DNA from 3 places in the Pseudomonas sp. AC229 genome. Region 3 is predicted to be linked to each of the others. Evidence: riboswitches for the same ligand, from Rfam matches in the RefSeq annotation. Region 3 holds a riboswitch; each other region holds the start of a gene.
What was found. A riboswitch is a leader RNA that binds a small molecule or an ion and turns the genes downstream of it on or off. The one in region 3 is predicted to bind cobalamin.

Region 1 (2,257 bases), on a different contig from region 3:
CCAGACCTCCAGCACCGTCAGCCTGTGTGCGAACCAACAGAACAGCGCCGCCCAAGCGACCGCCGAAGCCACCCAAGGGGTCAGTCACAGCATCAGCGCCATGACTGAGCACATCCTGGGCAGCGAACATGCCTCGCAACAAGCGCTGCTACTGGCCAAGGAAGGTGCCTGCGTGGTCCAGCAAACCACCGAACAAATCAGCCGCCTGGCCAGCCTGGTCAGCGATGCCACCCGCACCATCGAAGGCCTGAGCCAACACACGGTGGCGGTGCAGAGCATCAGCGAAACCATTCGCGGCATCGCCGAGCAGACCAACCTGCTGGCGCTCAATGCCGCCATCGAAGCGGCGCGCGCCGGCGAGTCGGGACGTGGTTTCGCGGTGGTTGCCGAGGAAGTGCGCAACCTGGCACAGCGCACGGCCGAGGCGACGCAAGCCATCGCGCAGAGCCTGGACAGCATGCGCCAGCAAGCCGTGCAGGCGGTTGGCTCAATGCAGCAATGCCAAACCAGCGTCGGCACCAGCGTCGAGCAAGCCACCCAGGCGAACCAGGCCCTGCAGCGCATTCACGAGGAAGTGGCCGGTATGCAAATGCAGATCGGCGAAATCAGCCGCGCCATGCAATCGCAGCGCGACCAGGCTCAAGCCGCCAATCTGCAAGCGCAAACCATCAGTTCAGGCGCGGGCCAAAGCGCCGAGGCCGCGAACCAGACCCAGCTCGCCGCCCGCGCCCTGGAGCGGTTGGTGCTCGACCTGCACAAAGCCGCCAGCCGGCTTGGGCAGGCAGAGCCAAGCGCGTAAACCGCGTTTGCTGCAACGCTGCCCCCTCTTGACCCACCCCGCCGCCACCGCTACGGTGCGCGGCGTTTATCCACGCAGGTGCGTCCGGCTCACACGAGCCCGGCGTTAAACGGGAAGCCGGTGCGCTCCATAGGAGCCATCCCGGCGCTGCCCCCGCAACGGTAATCGACCGCAGCCACGCTGCATGCCCGATCGACACACCACTGGGTTGTACCTGGGAAGGTGATCGCGGCAGGAAAGGATGCCCTTTCAGTCGAGAGCCCGGAGACCGGCCTGCATGGAATCGACTGGTGTTGCGGAGGGCAGCACCATCAAGCGCAGGCGCGTTCACGCGCCACGCTTGCCCATGCCCTCCTCAAAAATCTTTTGAGGAATACTCCATGAAGTACCGACATCTCGCCCTGCCCGCGCTGCTGCTGCCCGTTGTGGTGCAGGCGCAAAGCACTGACCACGCGCTGAAGCTGCAAGAAATGGTCATCACCTCCGGCCGCAACGCCGAGCCGTTAGCGCAGGCCACCGCTGCTGCCACGGTGTTCACCCGCGCTGACATCGAACGCCTACAGCCGCGCTCTATCACCGATCTGCTCACCCGCGTGCCCGGCGTGCAACTGGTGCAGAACGGCGGGCGCGGCAGCAACACCTCGCTATTCATTCGTGGCAGCAGCAACACCCAGAGCCTGATTCTGGTGGACGGTCAACGCGTCGGCTCGGCTTCCGATGGCGGCGCCAGTTTGCAGTTTCTGAGCCTCGAACAAATCGAACGCATTGAGGTGGTACGCGGCTCGCGCTCAGCCTTGTACGGCAGCGATGCGATTGGCGGCGTGGTGCAAATTTTCACTCGCCGAGGCGACAGCGGCTTGCAACCGCGTCTGGCTGTCAGCGCAGGTAGCCATCAAAGTTGGCAGCGCAGCCTGGGCTTGAGCGGCGGCGATGAATACACGCGCTTCAGCCTCAACGGCAGCCTCGACGAAACCGCCGGCAGCGACCGCACGGGGCCGTCCTATGCCGCCGACAGCGACCACGACGCGTACCGCAACAAGGCCCTGAGCTTCAACCTGAGCCACGCATTCAACGAGCGCGTCGAAGGTGGCGTCAGCGTGCTCGACCAACGCGGGCGCAACGAATACGACAACCCGTTCGGTCGCTTCGACATGAGCACCTTTCTCAGCTATCCGCAGCAGCCTTACACCGACTTCAGCCTGAGCAGCGCCAGCGCTTTTCTCGACGCGCAGTTCAACGACCTCTGGAGCAGCCGCTGGGAAGTCGGCCACAGCGAAAGCCGGCAGAAAAGCCAAGACAAACTCAGCGACGAAGTCAGCGTGTTCAACACCTACCGCGACTCGGCTTCGTGGCTGAACACCCTGCAACTGGACGAGCAAAACACCGTGCTCGCCGGGGTAGATTTTTACCAAGACGAGTTGCACAGCAGCACCCAATACGACCAGCAAACGCGCTGGA
Region 2 (2,257 bases), on a different contig from region 3:
CACCTTGTTCAGCGATTTCACTGTCGGATTGCCCGCGTCCTGCTCCAACTGCAACAGGCTGCGCTCGGACATTTTGCACAGCTTGGCGAATTTGGCCTGGCTAAGGCCGGTGACCTCTTGGCGTAGCCGGCTCACGGCCTGACCCAGCGTAAGGCTGCCTTCGCTGAGCGCCTCGTGAATCTCCCGGATCAGCCTGCCGCGCTCCTCGATATCCAGGTTTTTCACAGCAAATCTCCTTTGCCCAAATACGCCGTCAAATCGCTCAGATGCACGGCCGGGTGGCGCCAGGTCGCGGGCGGCAGCGGCTGGCTCGCCAGAATGTCTGGCAAGGCGAGCAGCGTTTGGGCCTGGGCGCGCAAACGATCAAACGCGTCATCGGCGTTGACCCAGCGGCTTAGCGAAGCGCACGCCATGCGCCAGTTCACTTCACCGGCCTGTTCAATCGGCGGCGCCCACTTGGTGGTGCGACTGATGGCCTCGTCATCCATGACCATGGGCGCCAAGTCATAAATGGGCGCCAGACGTAGCGAAGCATCGCCACGAATAATTGCCGTGTTGCGCCCGTGGTTGTCCGAGTTACCGAGAATTTTGTTGAGTAGGTCGCGGCGCAGGTATTCGCCGATTAACGCGTCCAGTTGGTCGCGCTGGCCGGTGTCGATCCACAGTCCGGCCAGTAGCTCGATTACCAAAGTGGCAGCCGCCTGAAAAGCCCTTCTGCGCGTCGAGGAAACGCACCTGCATCGCGTCGTGCCAGACGCCATCGGTAAACAACTGGAAGGTCAGGTTCATAGGGGCTCACCGCACTATAGTGCGGAAAACTATAGCGTTAGCCCTGCAAAACCGCAATTTAGTGCGGTAAAACAAGCGAAATCAGGACTTATTCCGCACTATATTGCGGTTTTATCAGGGTGATTTAACCGATTGCCGCAATGTAATACGGTAGGCCACCCACGGCGAATTTGACCCATCCCCCACCACTGCGTAGCCTTGCTCGCTTCGAGGTCTCGGCGCATTTGCGCCAGAGCTAAGAGGGAACGCGGTGCGCTGAACAGCCAGGCCGCGGCTGCCCCCGCAACTGTAAACGACCGGCTTTCTTCCAGTGCCACTGCCACGCGCGGGAAGGCGAGGAAAGCGGCCCGCATCAAGGGCCATGTCGTGAGCCAGGAGACCTGCCTCGAACCTATTCACGACAACCGGGCGGGGTGATCCGGTGGCGAATTCTGCGGTGAGCGCTCTGCTCGCTGCAGCCGTCGCAGCCGCCCGCCGATCCGATTTCGCGCGTATCCAACAGGGCTGCATTCGATGAAAAGCTTGGCCAAACTCCCCGTCACCATCGTCACCGGCTTTCTCGGCGCCGGCAAAACCACGCTGCTGCGCCATATGCTCGACAACGCCGAAGGCCGCCGCATTGCGGTGATCGTCAATGAGTTTGGCGAGCTGGGTATCGACGGTGAAATCCTCAAGCAATGCACCATCGGCTGCACCGAAGAAGAAGCCAACGGCCGCGTCTACGAGCTGGCCAACGGCTGCTTGTGCTGCACAGTGCAAGAGGAGTTCTTCCCGGTAATGCGCGAGCTGGTGGCGCGTCGCGGCGACCTTGACCAAATTCTTATCGAAACCTCGGGCCTGGCCTTGCCCAAGCCGTTGGTACAAGCCTTCAACTGGCCGGAAATTCGCAATGCCTGCACCGTCGATGCGGTGATCACCGTGGTCGACAGCCCTGCCGTTGCCGCCGGCACGTTTGCCGCGTTTCCAGACCAAGTCGACGCACAGCGCCGCGAAGACCCGAACCTGGACCACGAATCGCCGCTGCACGAGCTGTTCGCCGACCAACTGGCCAGCGCCGACCTGGTGATTCTCAACAAAGCCGACCTGCTCAGCCCTGAAGCGCTGGCGGCCGTGCGTGCCGAAGTGGCCGAGGAACTGCCGCCAGCGGTGAAGGTGATCGAAGCGCGCAGTGGCGTGTTGCCTCTGTCGGTGCTGCTGGGCCTGAACTCGGAAACCGAACTGCACATCGACAGCCGCAAAACACACCACGATCTGGAAGACCACGAAGAACACGACCACGACGAGTTCGACTCTTTCTCCGTGGAACTGCCGGAAGTCGAAGAAGCGCAATTGCTGGCCGCGCTCAATGGCCTGGTAGAGCGTCACGGCGTGCTGCGCGTCAAAGGCTTCGCCGCCATTCCCGGCAAACCGATGCGCCTGCTGATTCAGGGCGTAGGCAAGCGTTTCGACAAACACTTCGACCGCGCCT
Region 3 (2,257 bases):
CGTCGAACAGGCCCATGACGCCCTCAATCAGAATCAGATCAGCCTCGGCGGCGGCTTCCCAGAGCAGGCGGCGGCTTTCCGCTTCGCCGACCATCCACAAATCCAACTGGTACACCGGCGCACCGCTGGCGCGGGCAAGAATCATGGGGTCGAGAAAGTCAGGCCCGCATTTGAACACCCGCACCCGTTTGCCTTGGCGTGTGTGCAAGCGCGCCAGGGCGGCGGTGACCGTGGTTTTGCCCTGGCCGGACGCCGGTGCGGCGATCAACAGCGCGGGGCATGCATGGCTCTGCATCAGAACTCCACCCCGGCCTGGGCTTTGACGCCGGATTTGAACGCGTGCTTGACCATGGCCATTTCGGTCACGGTGTCGGCGGCTTCAATGAGCGCAGGCGGCGCGCCACGGCCAGTGGCGACCACGTGCTGAAATTCCGGACGGCCGCCGATGTCGGCAAGCACGGTGTCGAGGTCGAGGTAGTTGTGTTTGAGGGCGATGTTCAGCTCGTCGAGCACCACCAGGCCGATGGCCGGGTCGTTGAGCATGTCTTTGGCCACGGCCCAGGCGGCGACTGCTTTGTCGATGTCGCGCTGGCGGTCCTGGGTGTCCCAGGTGTAGCCCTCGCCCATCACGTGGTAGCTAACTTCTTCGGGGAAGCGGCGGAAGAAGCGTTCTTCACCCGTGCTGGCCGCGCCTTTGATGAACTGCACCACGCCCACTTTCATGCCATGGCCCAAGGCCCGCGCGACCATGCCAAACGCCGAGCTGCTTTTGCCTTTGCCATTGCCGGTGTGCACCAGCAGCAGGCCGTATTCGTTCTGGGCCTGGGCGATTTTCTCGTCGATAAGGGCTTTTTTACGGGCCATGCGCGCCTTGTGGCGGGCGTCGCGTTCTGCGGATTCGCTCATTGCGGTCTCAGCTCTTCAACATCAATTGTCCACGCCGGGAAAACCCGCGCGAGGCGGCGGTTTTCCAACGGCTTGGTTGAGGCTAGCGGAGAACGGCAGACGCAGGGATTGCAGGCAATCACCCGACGCCAGACAAAGCCCTCCGCAATGCCGTGGTACTGCGACAGGCCGGTCTCCGGGCTAATGAGCGCGGCCACTGATGGCCAACAGAACAGCGCGCCTTCCCGTGTTCAACACAGTGGCTAGTGCGGTGTTCAGCTCAATTACCGTTGCGGGGGCAGCGTCGGCTTGTGCCGTTTCTTTTGTACGCGCAACACGTACAAAACAAGCGGGACCGACTTCCCTGTTTCACCGCCAAATGGCGGCACCTGAAGCGAGGGTGGCAGGTTAGAGGGTTGCAGGTTGAGCGTCAATTCGGCGGGCGTCGCCAACTCGGCGCACTTCTGTATAGGGGAAACCCCTACAAAGCCTGTAGGGGGTGCCCCGATTTTTCGCTTAGCCGCGGCTGCCTATAGTTCACCCAACTTGAACCTGGTCGGGAATTTGCCGTGTTGGCCTATTGCGCGCTTTACCTTGGAGTTGTCATCAGCCTGGTTGGCCTGGGCGTGTCCATGCCGTGGTTGGCCGGTGCCGGTCTGGCGGTTACCGCCTTGGCTGGCGTGTTTGTACGGCCGAGCAAGGCGCCCGTGGCCGAGCCGGTTTACGTTGAAGAAACCGCGCCAACCCTGGACAACCAACCGCTGCTCAGCGCCCTGCTGCCGACCTGGAACGACAACCTTGGCCAGGTGCGCCAATTGCTGGGCAGCAATGTCAGCGCGCTGTTCGAGCGCTTCGCCAGTTTGGTCGACCGCCTGCAACAAACCCTCAACCGTTCCGAAAGCGTGCTCGGCAACAACGGCATCGGCGACAGCCTGCGCACCGCCAATGCGCGCCTCGACGAAGTAACCAGCGCTTTCCACGCCGCCAGCGACAACCGCAAGCAATTGCTCGCCACCGTCGGCCACCTGAACAGCTATGCCAGCGAATTGCAGAGCATGTCCAAGCATGTGCAAGACATCGCCAGCCAAACCAACCTGCTCGCCCTCAACGCCGCCATCGAGGCCGCCCGTGCCGGTGAATACGGCCGGGGTTTCTCGGTGGTCGCCGATGAGGTGCGCAAACTCTCCAGCCTGTCGGCCGAAACCGGGCAGCGCATGGTCGAGAAAGTGGGCGAGATCAACAAAGCCATCCAGTCCACCGTCGGCGCTGCGGATCAGCTGTCGGCCAGCGAAGAAAGCAACCTGCATTACCTCGATCAGGTGGCGGGCGAAATCATGCAAGGCCTGTCGGCCAACCTTGACGCGCTGACCCA

Region 1: linked by a shared signal. The riboswitch ahead of AC0IW7_RS21295 (TonB-dependent receptor domain-containing protein) and the one ahead of cobO (cob(I)yrinic acid a,c-diamide adenosyltransferase) in region 3 are both predicted to bind cobalamin.
Region 2: linked by a shared signal. The riboswitch ahead of cobW (cobalamin biosynthesis protein CobW) and the one ahead of cobO (cob(I)yrinic acid a,c-diamide adenosyltransferase) in region 3 are both predicted to bind cobalamin.

Annotation. Positions count from the first base shown of each region.
Region 1 covers NZ_CEEDHK010000016.1:134,665-136,921, reverse strand. The annotation lists gene AC0IW7_RS21300 (methyl-accepting chemotaxis protein) at 1-799, shown strand, start outside; cobalamin riboswitch at 859-1,090, shown strand; gene AC0IW7_RS21295 (TonB-dependent receptor domain-containing protein) at 1,180-2,257, shown strand, end outside.
Region 2 covers NZ_CEEDHK010000006.1:185,551-187,807, reverse strand. The annotation lists gene AC0IW7_RS10480 (helix-turn-helix domain-containing protein) at 1-225, opposite strand, end outside; gene AC0IW7_RS10475 (HipA domain-containing protein) at 222-689, opposite strand; cobalamin riboswitch at 983-1,191, shown strand; gene cobW (cobalamin biosynthesis protein CobW) at 1,303-2,257, shown strand, end outside.
Region 3 covers NZ_CEEDHK010000008.1:222,811-225,067, forward strand. The annotation lists gene AC0IW7_RS13560 (cobyrinate a,c-diamide synthase) at 1-295, opposite strand, end outside; gene cobO (cob(I)yrinic acid a,c-diamide adenosyltransferase) at 295-906, opposite strand; cobalamin riboswitch at 1,056-1,293, opposite strand; gene AC0IW7_RS13570 (methyl-accepting chemotaxis protein) at 1,518-2,257, shown strand, end outside.